Regions from separate parts of the Brevibacillus nigriterrae genome, predicted to be linked through region 2. Evidence: riboswitches for the same ligand, from Rfam matches in the RefSeq annotation. Region 2 holds a riboswitch; each other region holds the start of a gene.

Evidence for each region. Region 2 has a riboswitch for S-adenosylmethionine ahead of ACPW7N_RS23555 (pyridoxal phosphate-dependent aminotransferase). Riboswitches for the same ligand answer to the same signal wherever they lie in the genome.
Region 1: it holds a riboswitch for S-adenosylmethionine, as region 2 does, so the genes downstream of both, metH (methionine synthase) here and ACPW7N_RS23555 (pyridoxal phosphate-dependent aminotransferase) in region 2, are expected to answer to the same signal.
Region 3: it holds a riboswitch for S-adenosylmethionine, as region 2 does, so the genes downstream of both, ACPW7N_RS15595 (sugar ABC transporter substrate-binding protein) here and ACPW7N_RS23555 (pyridoxal phosphate-dependent aminotransferase) in region 2, are expected to answer to the same signal.

What each region holds. Positions count from the first base shown of each region.
Region 1 is NZ_JBNCMT010000006.1:33,176-37,435, reverse strand. It holds gene ACPW7N_RS06060 (M6 family metalloprotease domain-containing protein) at 1-1,918, shown strand, start outside; SAM riboswitch class I at 2,007-2,106, shown strand; gene metH (methionine synthase) at 2,239-4,260, shown strand, end outside.
Region 2 is NZ_JBNCMT010000043.1:19,294-23,553, reverse strand. It holds gene ACPW7N_RS23565 (efflux RND transporter permease subunit) at 1-803, shown strand, start outside; gene ACPW7N_RS23560 (efflux RND transporter periplasmic adaptor subunit) at 800-2,038, shown strand; SAM riboswitch class I at 2,107-2,231, shown strand; gene ACPW7N_RS23555 (pyridoxal phosphate-dependent aminotransferase) at 2,317-3,498, shown strand; gene ACPW7N_RS23550 (hypothetical protein) at 3,717-4,187, shown strand.
Region 3 is NZ_JBNCMT010000020.1:46,872-51,131, forward strand. It holds gene sigK (RNA polymerase sporulation sigma factor SigK) at 1-393, shown strand, start outside; gene ACPW7N_RS15590 (hypothetical protein) at 598-1,257, shown strand; SAM riboswitch class I at 1,408-1,519, shown strand; gene ACPW7N_RS15595 (sugar ABC transporter substrate-binding protein) at 1,598-2,638, shown strand; gene ACPW7N_RS15600 (sugar ABC transporter ATP-binding protein) at 2,713-4,206, shown strand; gene ACPW7N_RS15605 (ABC transporter permease) at 4,208-4,260, shown strand, end outside.

The sequences.
Region 1 (4,260 bases), on a different contig from region 2:
AGGAGTATTCTTTAACGACTCTCCAGGGTCACTGAATCATTATTATAAAGAAAACTCGAGCGGCAATTTTTACTTTAAACCAGCAGAAGAACAAGGTGGAACAACGAACGACGGCTTCATTCGAGTACGTCTTCCCTATCCACATCCAAACACGGGTGGTGATCTAGGCGTAAAGAATGAAATGATTGTAAGGGATGCCTTGCAAGCTGCCGATCAATACATCGATTTCAAAACATTTGATACTGACAAAAACGGTTTTATTTCCGCAAAGGAACTGCATGTGATGACGATTGTTGCAGGTTACGAAGCGGCTTACGATCCATCGAACACCCCGAATACGTGGGGACACAAGGGCAGTCTGAGCAAACCAGTCACTCTCGACAGCGTAACGCTTGGAAATGGAGATTATGATGGCGGCTACACCCAGTTTGGTGAAGTGCAAGGAGATAAAATGTATCAGGATGACCATATGGCAACCATCGGGATTATTGCCCATGAGTTAGGGCATGATCTGGGCTTGCCTGACTTGTATGATGGAGACGGCTCTTCATCTGGGCTTGGTATCCACAGTTTGATGGCATCAGGATCATGGGCGTATCTCACCGGTTATTCGGGTAGCATGCCAACCCATTTTGATCCGTGGTCCAAAATGATGCTGGGATTCGTTGAACCTGCTATCGCAACCTCAAGCGGTGAGTACACCCTTTTCTCAATTGGGACAAACAACTACAATATGATAAAAGTTCCTACCTCAGATCCTGACCAATACTTTTTAGTGGAAAACAGACAATTTGAAGGATATGATAGCAGTTTGCAAGATTATGTCAGCACCGGTGGAGTAGCGATTTGGCATATTGATGAAAATGTGCTTCGCAAGACTTGGTACTATAATAAAGTCAATAACGATGAAAAACATAAAGGTGTCGATCTGGAAGAGGCAAATGAATCGATTCTCGGATATAGTCAATTAGACAAAAGAGTGTATGGTGTCTTATACGATCATTATTTCAACTCAAGATTTCCAATATTCAGCCCTGCGACAAGACCAAGTAGTGACTTGTACAATAACACCAAAACCAATATTGCCATTAGTACCACAAATACAAGTGCCAGCAGAATGCAGGTTAAACTGGATCTGCCCAATTTGATGGAAGGTTTGGAGCTTTCACAGAATACCTTGACATTGCAGGTGGGAGAGACACAAACCGTTCAAGCTTTTGCAACTTACTCGGACAAAACGAAGGAAGATGTGACAAGTCAGGCGACATGGAGCAAAAATAGTAACCTGATTGACTTGAACAAAGGAACGATTACTGCCAAAAAACCGGGCAATGTTACAGTCAGCGTCTCCTATATGGGGAAAACTGTTACATTACCCGTTACGGTAAAAGCTCAAATAAAGACAGTGAGTAAAATTGAGCTCGACAAGAAGAGTGCCACGCTCAAAGGGAACGAAACGGTTTCCTTACAGGTAACTGCAACCTACAGCGACAAGACGACAGAGAATGTAACGGAGCAGGTTACATGGACAGTGAAAAACAGCAAAATTGCCAGTGTAGATAAAGGAGTTGTCACGGCTCTTGCACCAGGAACCACAACGATTACTGCCACGCTAGGAACGAAAAAAGCGATATTTACATTGAAGGTGGCAGACTCGAAAAAGCTTGTCAAGTTGCAGGCTGATCAAACCAGAGTCTCGTTAAAAATAGAAGAGCAGAAGCAAATCCTGGTTACTGCAACTTATGAAGATGGCTCCACTGCCGATGTCACTGACACAATTACTTGGACAACGTCCAACTCCCAAGTAGCTTCGGTAGAAAATGGTCTGATCGTAGCAAAAGCAAAAGGAACGACCACTATAACAGGAAAAAGTGGAACCAAGTTCGTGAGAGTGCAAGTAACGGTGACAAATGGGTGAAAGCCCACAAAAAAGCAGATTGCTTGTTGACGAATGTTCCAAATGAGTGGTAAGATACACAACAAATTCATATGTTTCCAAATGATTTCTCTTATCAAGAGAGGTGGAGGGACTGGCCCTTTGAAGCCTCGGCAACCTGTTTAGCAGGTGCCAATTCCAGCAGAGCGATTTGCTTTGAAAGATAAGAGAGGATGTCCGTTGATCTTACATGACACAAATCCTCTTCTTATGACTTTCAAGAAGGGGATTTTTCTTTTTTCTGGTTACAATTTCAGAAAACAGGGTTACCTGAGAGACTCGATAGAAAGTAGGTAAGATGAATGGCAAAACCAACCTTTACGGAACAACTTTCTCGCAAAATACTAATTCTCGATGGTGCAATGGGTACGATGCTTCAGCAAGCGAACCTGACAGAAGCGGATTTTGGCGGAGAAGAGCTGGAAGGCTGTAATGAGATTCTCAATCTGACTCGACCGGATGTCATTCGTTCCATCCATGAGAAGTATCTTGTGGCAGGTGCTGACATTATCGAGACCAATACGTTTGGAGCGACGAATGTGGTATTGGCTGAGTATGGTCAAGAGGCAAAGGATATTGAGTTAAATATCGCTGCAGCCAAGCTGGCCAAAGAAGCGGCAGATGCTTTCTCCACGGAGGAATGGCCCCGGTATGTAGCAGGCTCGATGGGTCCAACGACCAAAATGCTTTCACTAACTGGCGGCATTACCTTCGAGGAACTGGTAGAAGCATACTATCGCCAGACCAAGGGACTCATTTTGGGTGGAGCAGATGTATTGCTGTTAGAAACAGCTCAAGACACTTTGAATGTCAAAGCAGGTGGGATTGGTATTCGCAAGGCATTTGAAGAGCTCCAGGTTGAGCTTCCTGTCATGATCTCCGGCACGATTGAGCCGATGGGTACTACGTTGGCTGGTCAGAATATTGAGGCATTTTATATTTCTATTGAGCATCTCAAACCAGTTTCTGTCGGGTTGAACTGTGCAACAGGGCCAGAGTTTATGCGTGATCACATCCGTACGCTTTCCGATTTGGCCAACTGTCAGATCAGTTGCTATCCCAACGCAGGTCTGCCTGATGAGAATGGTCATTATCATGAGTCACCGCAAGCACTGGCAGCCAAACTCGCTGGATTTGCTGAGCAAGGGTGGTTGAATATTGCTGGGGGCTGTTGTGGTACGACACCTGAGCACGTTCAGGCAATGGCAGAGACTTTGAAAAACTACAAGCCACGTCAGGTGGAGCAAAAACAAATCAGTGCAGTTTCAGGGATTGATCCGGTCTATATTGAAGAGGACAACCGCCCCCTCCTGATTGGGGAGAGAACGAATGTCATCGGTTCGAAGAAATTTCGTGATTTGATTACCAGCGTCCAATATGAGGAAGCCTCTGATATTGCTCGTGCGCAGGTACGAAAAGGAGCGCAGGTGATCGATATTTGTCTTGCTGATCCAGACCGGGACGAGTACAACGACATGAAGCAGTTCTTGCAATATGTTTCGAAAAAGGTCAAAGCACCTTTGATGATCGACTCCACCGATCCGAAAGTTATGGAACTTGGATTAACCTATTCGCAAGGAAAAGCAATCCTGAACTCGATCAATCTGGAAGACGGTTTGGAACGATTCGAGCAGGTTGTTCCGTTGATTCATCAATACGGTGCGGCAGTAGTTGTGGGGACGATCGATGAAGAAGGAATGGCAGTTACTCGTGAACGCAAATTGGAAGTAGCCAAGCGATCCTTCGACTTGCTGGTGAATCAGTTTGGGGTGAAGCCACAAGATATTATTTTTGACCCACTGGTTTTCCCGGTAGGTACTGGTGATGAACAGTATATTGGATCAGCCCGAGAGACTGTAGAGGGTATCCGCCTGATCAAAGAAGCATTTCCAGCATGCAAAACAACCTTAGGTATATCCAATATCTCATTCGGGTTGCCAGCAGCAGGTCGTGAAGTGCTGAATTCGGTATTTTTGTACCATACGACTGTGGCTGGACTGGATTATGCCATCGTTAACTCGGAGAAATTGGAGCGGTATGCTTCGATCTCCGAGGACGAAAAAAAGCTTGCTGAAGCGCTGTTATTCGAAACAAATGATCAGACATTAGCTGAGTTCACTGAATTTTATCGCCAAAAGAAGGTTGTAGAGAAAAAAGAAGTCTCTACCCTTACGCTAGAAGAACGATTGGCTCAGTATGTCATCGATGGCTCGAAAGACGGATTAACGCAGGATTTGGAAGAAGCTCGCAAAAAGTATACTCCCTTGGAAATCATCAACGGTCCGCTGATGGCAGGTATGGAAGAGGTAGGGAGACTGTTCAAC
Region 2 (4,260 bases):
CAACAGGCGGTCAAATTGCACTTTCTTCTGTAGCTTCCATTGAACTGGAAGACACAGCGAACATGATTACACGTACCAATCAGTCACGTCAGGTTCGCATCACGGGGGATATTGCTGAAAGAGACTTGAACTCGATTATGTCAGACTTGCAACCTAAACTGGATGCCTTGAATCTGCCGGAAGGCTACTTCATCGAGATTGGGGGTCAAAGCAAGGACATGGCCGAATCGTTCGGAAGTTTGGGACTGGCTATTGTCTTGTCCATCGTGCTCGTCTACATGGTTATGGCGAGTCAGTTTGAGTCATTATTTAGCCCGTTCGTTATCATGTTCTCCATTCCACCTACGTTTATCGGGGTTGTGGTTGGTCTCTTGGTAACAGGAAAGGCACTCAGCGTTCCTGCATTGATCGGTTACATTCTGTTGATTGGTATTGTCGTGAACAATGCGATTGTCTTGATTGACTACGTAAACAACCTTCGTGAAAAAGGAGTTCCTCGCAACGAAGCCGTCTTGCAAGCAGGACCGATTCGCTTGCGACCAATCCTGATGACAACACTGGCAACGATATTAGCGATCCTGCCGCTTGCTTTTGGTGGAGGATCCGGTAATGAATCACAGGCACCGATGGCGATCGTTGTAGTATTTGGTTTGAGCTTCTCGACAGTGATCACCCTTGTCCTGATTCCTGTCGTCTATACCTTCATGGATGACATGGTGAACAAGATGCGAGGATGGGCCAAACGTAGATTTCAGAAGAAAGTGAAGCCGGTTGAGACGGGATTAGGAGGAGAGAACGTATGAAGCGAGCAAAGCTAGGAATTGCGGTCGTCTTGTCCGCTTTGCTGTTGGTTACAGGATGTACGTCCAAGGATGCACCTTCCACGACAGAAGAGAAAATTACTCCCGTACAAATAGAAACAGCAGCAACGGGAACCGTTGAGCTTGAATCAGGCATTACAGGTAAGCTGGCACCTAGCCAAGAAGTGAAAATCTCACCCAAGGTAAGCGGAAAAATCAAATCGTTTAACGTAACTCTTGGACAAATGGTTACACAAGGACAAGTGCTCTTCACACTGGATCAAACCGATCTGGTGAATGCCGTGCAGCAGGCAGAAGCGGGCTATAAACTGGCACTTGCCAACCTGCAACAAAGCCAAAGCAGCTCAGGTCAAGGGGTGGAGCAAGCCAAAAACAGCCTCGCACAAGCAGGACAAGCTTTGGAAGATGCCCGTCGCAACGAACAACGGATGAATTTGTTGTTCCAGCAGGGAGCAATTTCATTACAACAATTTGAACAGACAAAACTGGCATTGGTAAATGCCCAGACTGCTTATGCGAATGCGCAAAAAGCGTATGATACAGCGAAGCAATTCTCTGTTGTTACCGTATCCGAGGCATCTGTCTCCCAAGCCAAAGTCTCTTTGGAAAACGCACGTGAACAGCTAGCAAACGCAAGTGTTACTGCACCTATCTCTGGTTACGTAGCATCTGTGAATGGAGCAGTTGGTGAGATGGCCGCACCTCAAGGGGGCGCAATGGCAGTCGTTACGATTGTGAAAACCGATCCATTGAAGGTAAAAGTGAACCTTTCGGAAGCTGAAATCGGCAAAGTGAAGGTAGGTTCCAATGTAAACGTGGAGATAGAAGCATTGAACAAAACGATCACGGCATCGGTTACTGCGGTTAGCCCTGTAATGGATCAGACGCAAAAAGCGTATCCGGTGGAGATTTCTATCTCGAATCCAGGAAATGAATTGAAGCCTGACATAGTGGTGAAGGTCAAATTCATGGATGAGAAGAATACGAAGCAAGCGCTGGTTATCTCTCGCAAGGCTGTATTTGAGCAGGAAGGCAAAAAATACGTCTACAAAGTAGATGGCGAGGTTGCCAAGCTCGTTGAGGTAACTTCCGGCAAGGAATCCAGTGATACGATTGAAATTCTGTCAGGGATTGCTGCTGGTGACAAAATCGTTGTAAGAGGTCAGACGCTCTTGCAGGATGGAGCAAAAGTCAAAGTCCAGTCTGATTCAAAGTAAAAAGGAATTTCAAAAATCATTGACAAGAACAGCTCAAAGTGGCTAGTATTAAAAATAATTTGATAACTTTCTTATCCAGAGTGGTGGAGGGACTGGCCCGATGAAACCCGGCAGCGGATCTTGGAATGCCTGTATTTGCAGGTACCTAAAGAGCTGTGCCAATTCCAGCAGGAGATTTCCTGGGAGATAAGGCCGTGACAGAATCGACCACGAACCCCCTCCTTTTACGAGCAGGGGGTTTTTTTGTTAAGTTTTCATATGAAAGGAAAGAAAAGCACATGCGTATTCAACCAGCCACAATCATGAATCAATTGCCCACGCAATTCTTTTCCACTTTGGTAGCAAAAGTCAATCAACACCTGGCCAAAGGGTATGACATTATCAACCTAGGGCAAGGGAACCCGGACTTGCCGACACCGCCCCATATCGTAGAAGAGTTACAACAACAGGCTGCCATTCCGCTTCATCACAAGTACCCGCCTTTCCAGGGACGCAGGGAGTTGAAGCAGGCGATTGCGCACTGGTATAAACAAGAGTTTGATGTTGATCTGGACCCGGACGAAGAAGTAGCGATCCTCTTTGGAAGTAAAACAGGTCTGGTGGAAATCTGCCAGGTTCTGCTTAATCCCGGAGATGTAGCTCTCGTTCCCGATCCAGGGTACCCGGATTACTGGTCAGGAGTTGCGATTGCAAGTGGCCGGATGGTGATGATGCCTCTTCGAGCAGAAAATCAATTCTTGCCTGACTATGGAGGGCTCTCCAAGGAGGATGTAGAGAAGGCGAAGCTGATGTTTCTCAACTACCCGAACAATCCGACCGCTGTCACTGCCCCTATGGAGTTTTATCAGGAGACAGTCCAGTTTGCCCGCAAAAATGAAATCGTCGTTTGTCATGACTTTGCTTATGGAGCGATCAGCTTTGACGGCAAAAAGCCAGTCAGCTTCATGCAAGTTCCGGGGGCAAAAGAAGTCGGGGTAGAGTTTTATACACTGTCCAAAACCTACAACATGGCTGGTTGGCGTGTGGGAGCAATGGTAGGGAACAAAGAACTCGTGCGATTAATCAACCTGATTCAGGACCATTATTTTGTCAGTTTGTTCGGTGCCGTTCAGATGGCCTCTGTACGGGCTCTCACAGACTCTCAGGATTGTGTAAAGGAATTAGTCTCCGTTTATGAGAACAGACGAAATACTCTATTCAGAGGCCTTGATGAGATCGGTTGGAAGGCAACACCGTCACAAGGATCGTTCTTCGCATGGCTGCCAGTACCGAATGGCATGGGCTCTGTTGAATTCTCTGACCTCTTGCTGGAGCAGGCACATGTAGTAGTAGCGCCTGGCGTTGGCTTCGGGCCGACAGGTGAGGGATATGTGCGGACTGCTCTCTTAACAACCGAAGACAGATTACAGGAAGCTGTCCAGCGGATTGCAAAGCTTGGGCTATTCACCAATCATCGCTAAAATTGTCATTCTCAAACCTATCTATTTCGCCCCCTTTTCCAAGTAAATGGAAGAGGGGTTTTCTTATCCAGTAAAAACCTAGTTAAAAAATCTACTAAAAATGATTCTCATTATTGACTGAGAACCATTTTCGTTATATCCTAAGAGAGGACAGAGAATGAGAATTACTTTCAATTACTAACGTGAATGTGAGCGTTTGACAGCAGGAGGTTCACAACATGAGATACGCAATCAATGGCTACACAGACATGCAGACTGTCGTGAGTAATGAACGGAAAATTGGCGGGGCCGTCGAAATCGGTACTCTTCGTCTTCGCAGTGGAGAAGAGTTCAAAAATGTCGTAGTTACCCGTTTGGAAATGTCCAATGGTCAGTTTTGCTCTCTTGGCTTTATTACCGAAGAAGGAAGACGATTGATCGTTCATATCAATGACATAAGCATGGCTGCAGACGCTAGACATTCCCATGTACGTGATCTCCAGAATGATTTATTGCGTGAGCAGAAAGTAGCAGAGCGTTTGAAATACTTGAAACGTTTATGCGAATTGAATTGTGGCAGTTGTAACCTGCCCTTCCGTGAAGAAGTACTTTTACTTGTTGAAGACATTGGTTTGGAACTTGCGAAGCAGCACGTCGATCTGTCTTTCTTGCCGGCTGCAGATCGCAACAAAGTAGTCCGCATTGCATAAATCTTTCATAACAATTGTAGATAATGAGCGGTTTTCCTGCGGAGAATCGCTTTTTTTGCGTTTCGTGAGCCGA
Region 3 (4,260 bases), on a different contig from region 2:
ATAGAAAATGAAATCCTCATGCACCTAAGAAGCTTGAAAAAAACACGTAAGGACGTATCCCTGCACGATCCAATCGGGACTGACAAAGAGGGCAATGAAATTACGCTAATCGATGTCCTTGGCACCGAAAACGACGAAGTGGTAGATGCCGTACAGTTAAAACTGGAATCCAGCAAAATTTATCAGCATATCCACATCCTTGATGACCGTGAAAAAGAAGTCATTATCGGGCGGTTCGGGCTGGATAAAGACAAGGAGAAGACTCAACGTGAGATTGCCAGAGAGCTCGGGATCTCCCGTTCATATGTGTCTCGCATCGAAAAGCGAGCCTTAATGAAGCTGTTCCACGAGTTTTATCGGTCGAAGCAGCAGGCTCAGGGACAGGGGAAATAGGGAATTACAAGGTTGTATACAAAGAAAACTGATAAAAGCTGGCCCATTGCAGATGTATACTGCTTTTGGTCAGCTTTTGATTGAGCGAAATGGCTTTGACATGTTTTTATTTTTGTGGTTTGAACCACTGAATTTTACACTTTTTGACAGTAGTATATGTTTCATCGGATCACAAATTATTACGCAGAAATGAGGTATTACCCAATGAACAAAGCATTATCTCGGATTTTTTCTTTTGCAGTCATTTCAGCAGTTTTATCTACTTCAAGTGTGGTAAGTGCTGAAGAACTGCAACCCAAAGACGCCGCTCCAGTATCGAGCAATATTAAGTTAGAAACCGCAGGAGCCTTTACTTCCCTGCAAATCGGCGACTCCGTTCGTGTTTTCAGTGATAGTCAACAACTATTCCAAACAAAAGGCCCGCAACAAGCAGGTTCCATAAAAGACTTATTCGTCCTCCCTTATGGACCTGCACAGGTACCATTTATCTTGGTCAAAAATGATAAAAATGGATTGATGGTTTTTAGTGATTTATGGCCGGAATTCTCCAAAGGAAAGGAAAAAGACATAGAAGAAGCATACGACAGCGGACGAGTGTTTTATACACCTCAAGCCAAAATTGTAAGCAAGACGGCTCACCATTATGCAGAGCAAACAGGCAACGAAGCAGTAGCTTTTATAGCCAATGATTTTAAAGATTTGAAAAAAGGTTACCACGAAGCAATCCGTGTAAAAGGAAAACTAAGAGGATTAATTATCTATGATTGCTGTCCATATCTGGTAGTAGAAAATGAAAAAAATGAGTTAATCGTATACCATGCCGGTGAAAAAGGTGCTGAGCAAGCAGGCACCATTGATCTATAACAAGCAACGGTCGTCTCATCTGTACTAGATGGGGCGGCTTTTTTGTTTTAACCCTCGAATGACTGTTGACAAAAGTCACAGGTGATTGTATTATCCAATCTATACAAACCCGATCGACTAACTTGGGTTTAATCGACAATAAGTAGATTACTCTTATCAAGAGCAGGCTGAGGGACTGGCCCGATGACGCCCGGCAACCTAACATTCTACAGGAATGTTAAGGTGCTAACTCCAGCAGGTACATGTACCTGGGAGATAAGAGGCGAGACCTGGTTCGAAGCCTCTTTCTCCAAGAAAGAGGCTTTTTTATTTTTCAAAATCAGTAAGGGGGAAACGATTCATGTACAGTCAAACAACAAAACGAATTCATTGGGCTTTTTCATTACTTCTTGCAGTTGCATTGTTTGTAACAGGGTGCGGCACAGCTAACAAAGAGTCGAAAGGTTCGGAAGATGCTGACAATGGGTCGAAAAAAAGGATTGCGCTGGTGATGCAGTTCAATATCGGAACCTTCTCTTCTCAATACATTGCCGGAGTAAAAGAAGAGGTAGAGAAACAGGGCGCAGAAGTAACGGTGTTCAACTCGGAAGGAGACTTGGGAAAAATGTCCTCCAATTTGGACGCCGCCATCAACCAGCACTTTGACGGTATCCTGATTGACCACGGTACTCCAGAAGCATTGGAGCAGGGTGTAAGGAAAGCGGTAGAGCGTAAAATCCCTGTTGTGGCATTTGACGCAAACCTGAACGTTCCGGGAGTGACGGTCCTTCAACAAGGCGACCAGAAAATGGCTGAATTGACGTTGGAAAAATTGGCGCAAGATGCTGGCGGTAAAGGGAATATCGTGAAGGTTTGGGTAGCGGGCTTCGCTCCAATGGAACGCCGTCAGGAAGCCTACAAAGCGTTTCAAGGAAAATACCCGGAGATAAAAGAAATAGCGGCATTTGGTTCCGCTACCCCGAATACAGCGCTTGATACACAAACACAAATGGAAGCCATCCTCAAAAAATATCCAAACAAAGGTGATATTACTGCTGTTTGGGCAGCATGGGATGAATTTGCGAAAGGTGCTACAAGAGCAATCCAGCAAGCGGGACGGACGGAGATCAAAGTGTATGGCATTGACTTGAGCGATGAGGATTTGCAATTGATCCAGGACCCGAATTCTCCGTGGGTTGTGTCTGCTGCCGTTGATCCAACAGATATTGGACGCGTGCAAGTTCGTTACTTGTTTAAGAAAGTAAAGGGTGAAACGGTTGAGCAAAACGTGGTCCTTGATCCCGTTCTTGTCACTCGTGAGGCACTTCCGAAAGAACCAGTGAAAACAACCGACCTGGCGAAATACGTACAAGGTTGGGGAGCCAGTCAATTAGGAAAATAAGAAATGGAACGAGTTCCCGACCGGAGGTAATCCGGCGGGAACCTTTTACTACCAGAAGAAAATGAGGGATTTGTGTGGCTACCTTGCAGATGAGACGAATAAACAAGCGGTTTTCTGGCGTCTCGGCGCTGCGATCCGTTGATTTTGAGGTGAAACAAGGAGAGGTACATTCTCTTTTGGGAGCCAATGGGGCTGGCAAAAGCACACTCATGAAAATCTTGATGGGAGCTTACCAAGCCGATGAAGGTGAAATTCTGATGGATGGTCAGGTCCTTCAGATTGATTCTCCTATTGACGCTAAACGCAGTGGAATCTCAATCGTCTATCAAGAAGTGGATATGGCCTTGATTCCGTATTTGAGCGTTGCCGAAAACATCTTGGTGGATCAATTCGTGCAAGCCACCAAACGAGGCCCAATCAAATGGTCGAAGCTTTATCAAGAGGCAGAAGAAATCCTGGAGCGTTTGGATTTTTCTCTATCTGTCCGCAAAAAGGCGGAAGAATGCAGCTTGTCAGAGAAACAACTGATTCTGATTGCCCGTTCCATTGCTCAGGAGGCGAAATACATCATATTCGACGAACCGACAGCCCCCCTCTCGTCCACGGAATCCGAACGGCTATTTGAATTAATTGCTCAGCTAAAACAAAACGGAGTGGGTATCATTTATATCTCCCACCGATTGCCCGAGGTGTTTCGTATCAGCGACCGGATCTCCGTCATGCGTGATGGGCAACGCATCAGTACGAAGGAAGCGGGAGATACGACGATGGATGCCGTGATACATGACATGCTGGGCCATTCTCTCATGGAAGAGTTTCCAGAGCGAGGCCCCTCTGTGGGTGAACTGCTTTTTGAAGCCAGAGGTATCACGTTGGATAGAAAAGTGCGTGATGTCAACTTGCAGATACATGCTGGTGAAGTGGTCGCCATCGTCGGATTAGTAGGTGCAGGAAAGACAGAGTTGGCACGAATCCTGTTTGCTGCAGATCCACTTGATAAAGGGGAGTTCTATCTTCGTGGTCAACAAATCAAGGTTTCGACTCCACGAGAAGCTGTCCAGCAGGGGATCGTACTGATACCCGAAGAACGTCGCAAAGAAGGTTTATTAGTAGAAGAAACGGTCAAACACAACCTTTCCATCTCAACCTTGAAGAAATGGACGACACTTTCCTTTATCAAACAGGGATCGGAAACCACCATGGCCAAAGGGTTAGTTGAGAAGCTGGGAATCAAGACAGCGGGAATTGAGCAGCAGGTTAGTTTCTTAAGTGGCGGCAACCAGCAGAAGGTCGTGATTGGCAAATGGCTGTATACGGATTCCGAGCTTTATTTGTTCGATGAGCCGACCAAAGGAGTAGACATCGGGGCGAAACGAGAGATTTACTCCCTGGTTGGTGAACTGGCAGCCCAACAGAAGGGAGTTCTTTATTTTACTTGCGAATTTCAGGAAGCTTTAGGGATCGCTGACCGAATTCTGGTTATGTATGACGGAGCCATCGTCAAGGAAATCAGCCAGGAAGAGTGGGACCCGGGATCCATCATGTACTATGCAAGCGGGGGTCGATAACATGCAGATACAAGCAAAAGAGCAACTCATCTCATTTATTTATAAATACGGTAC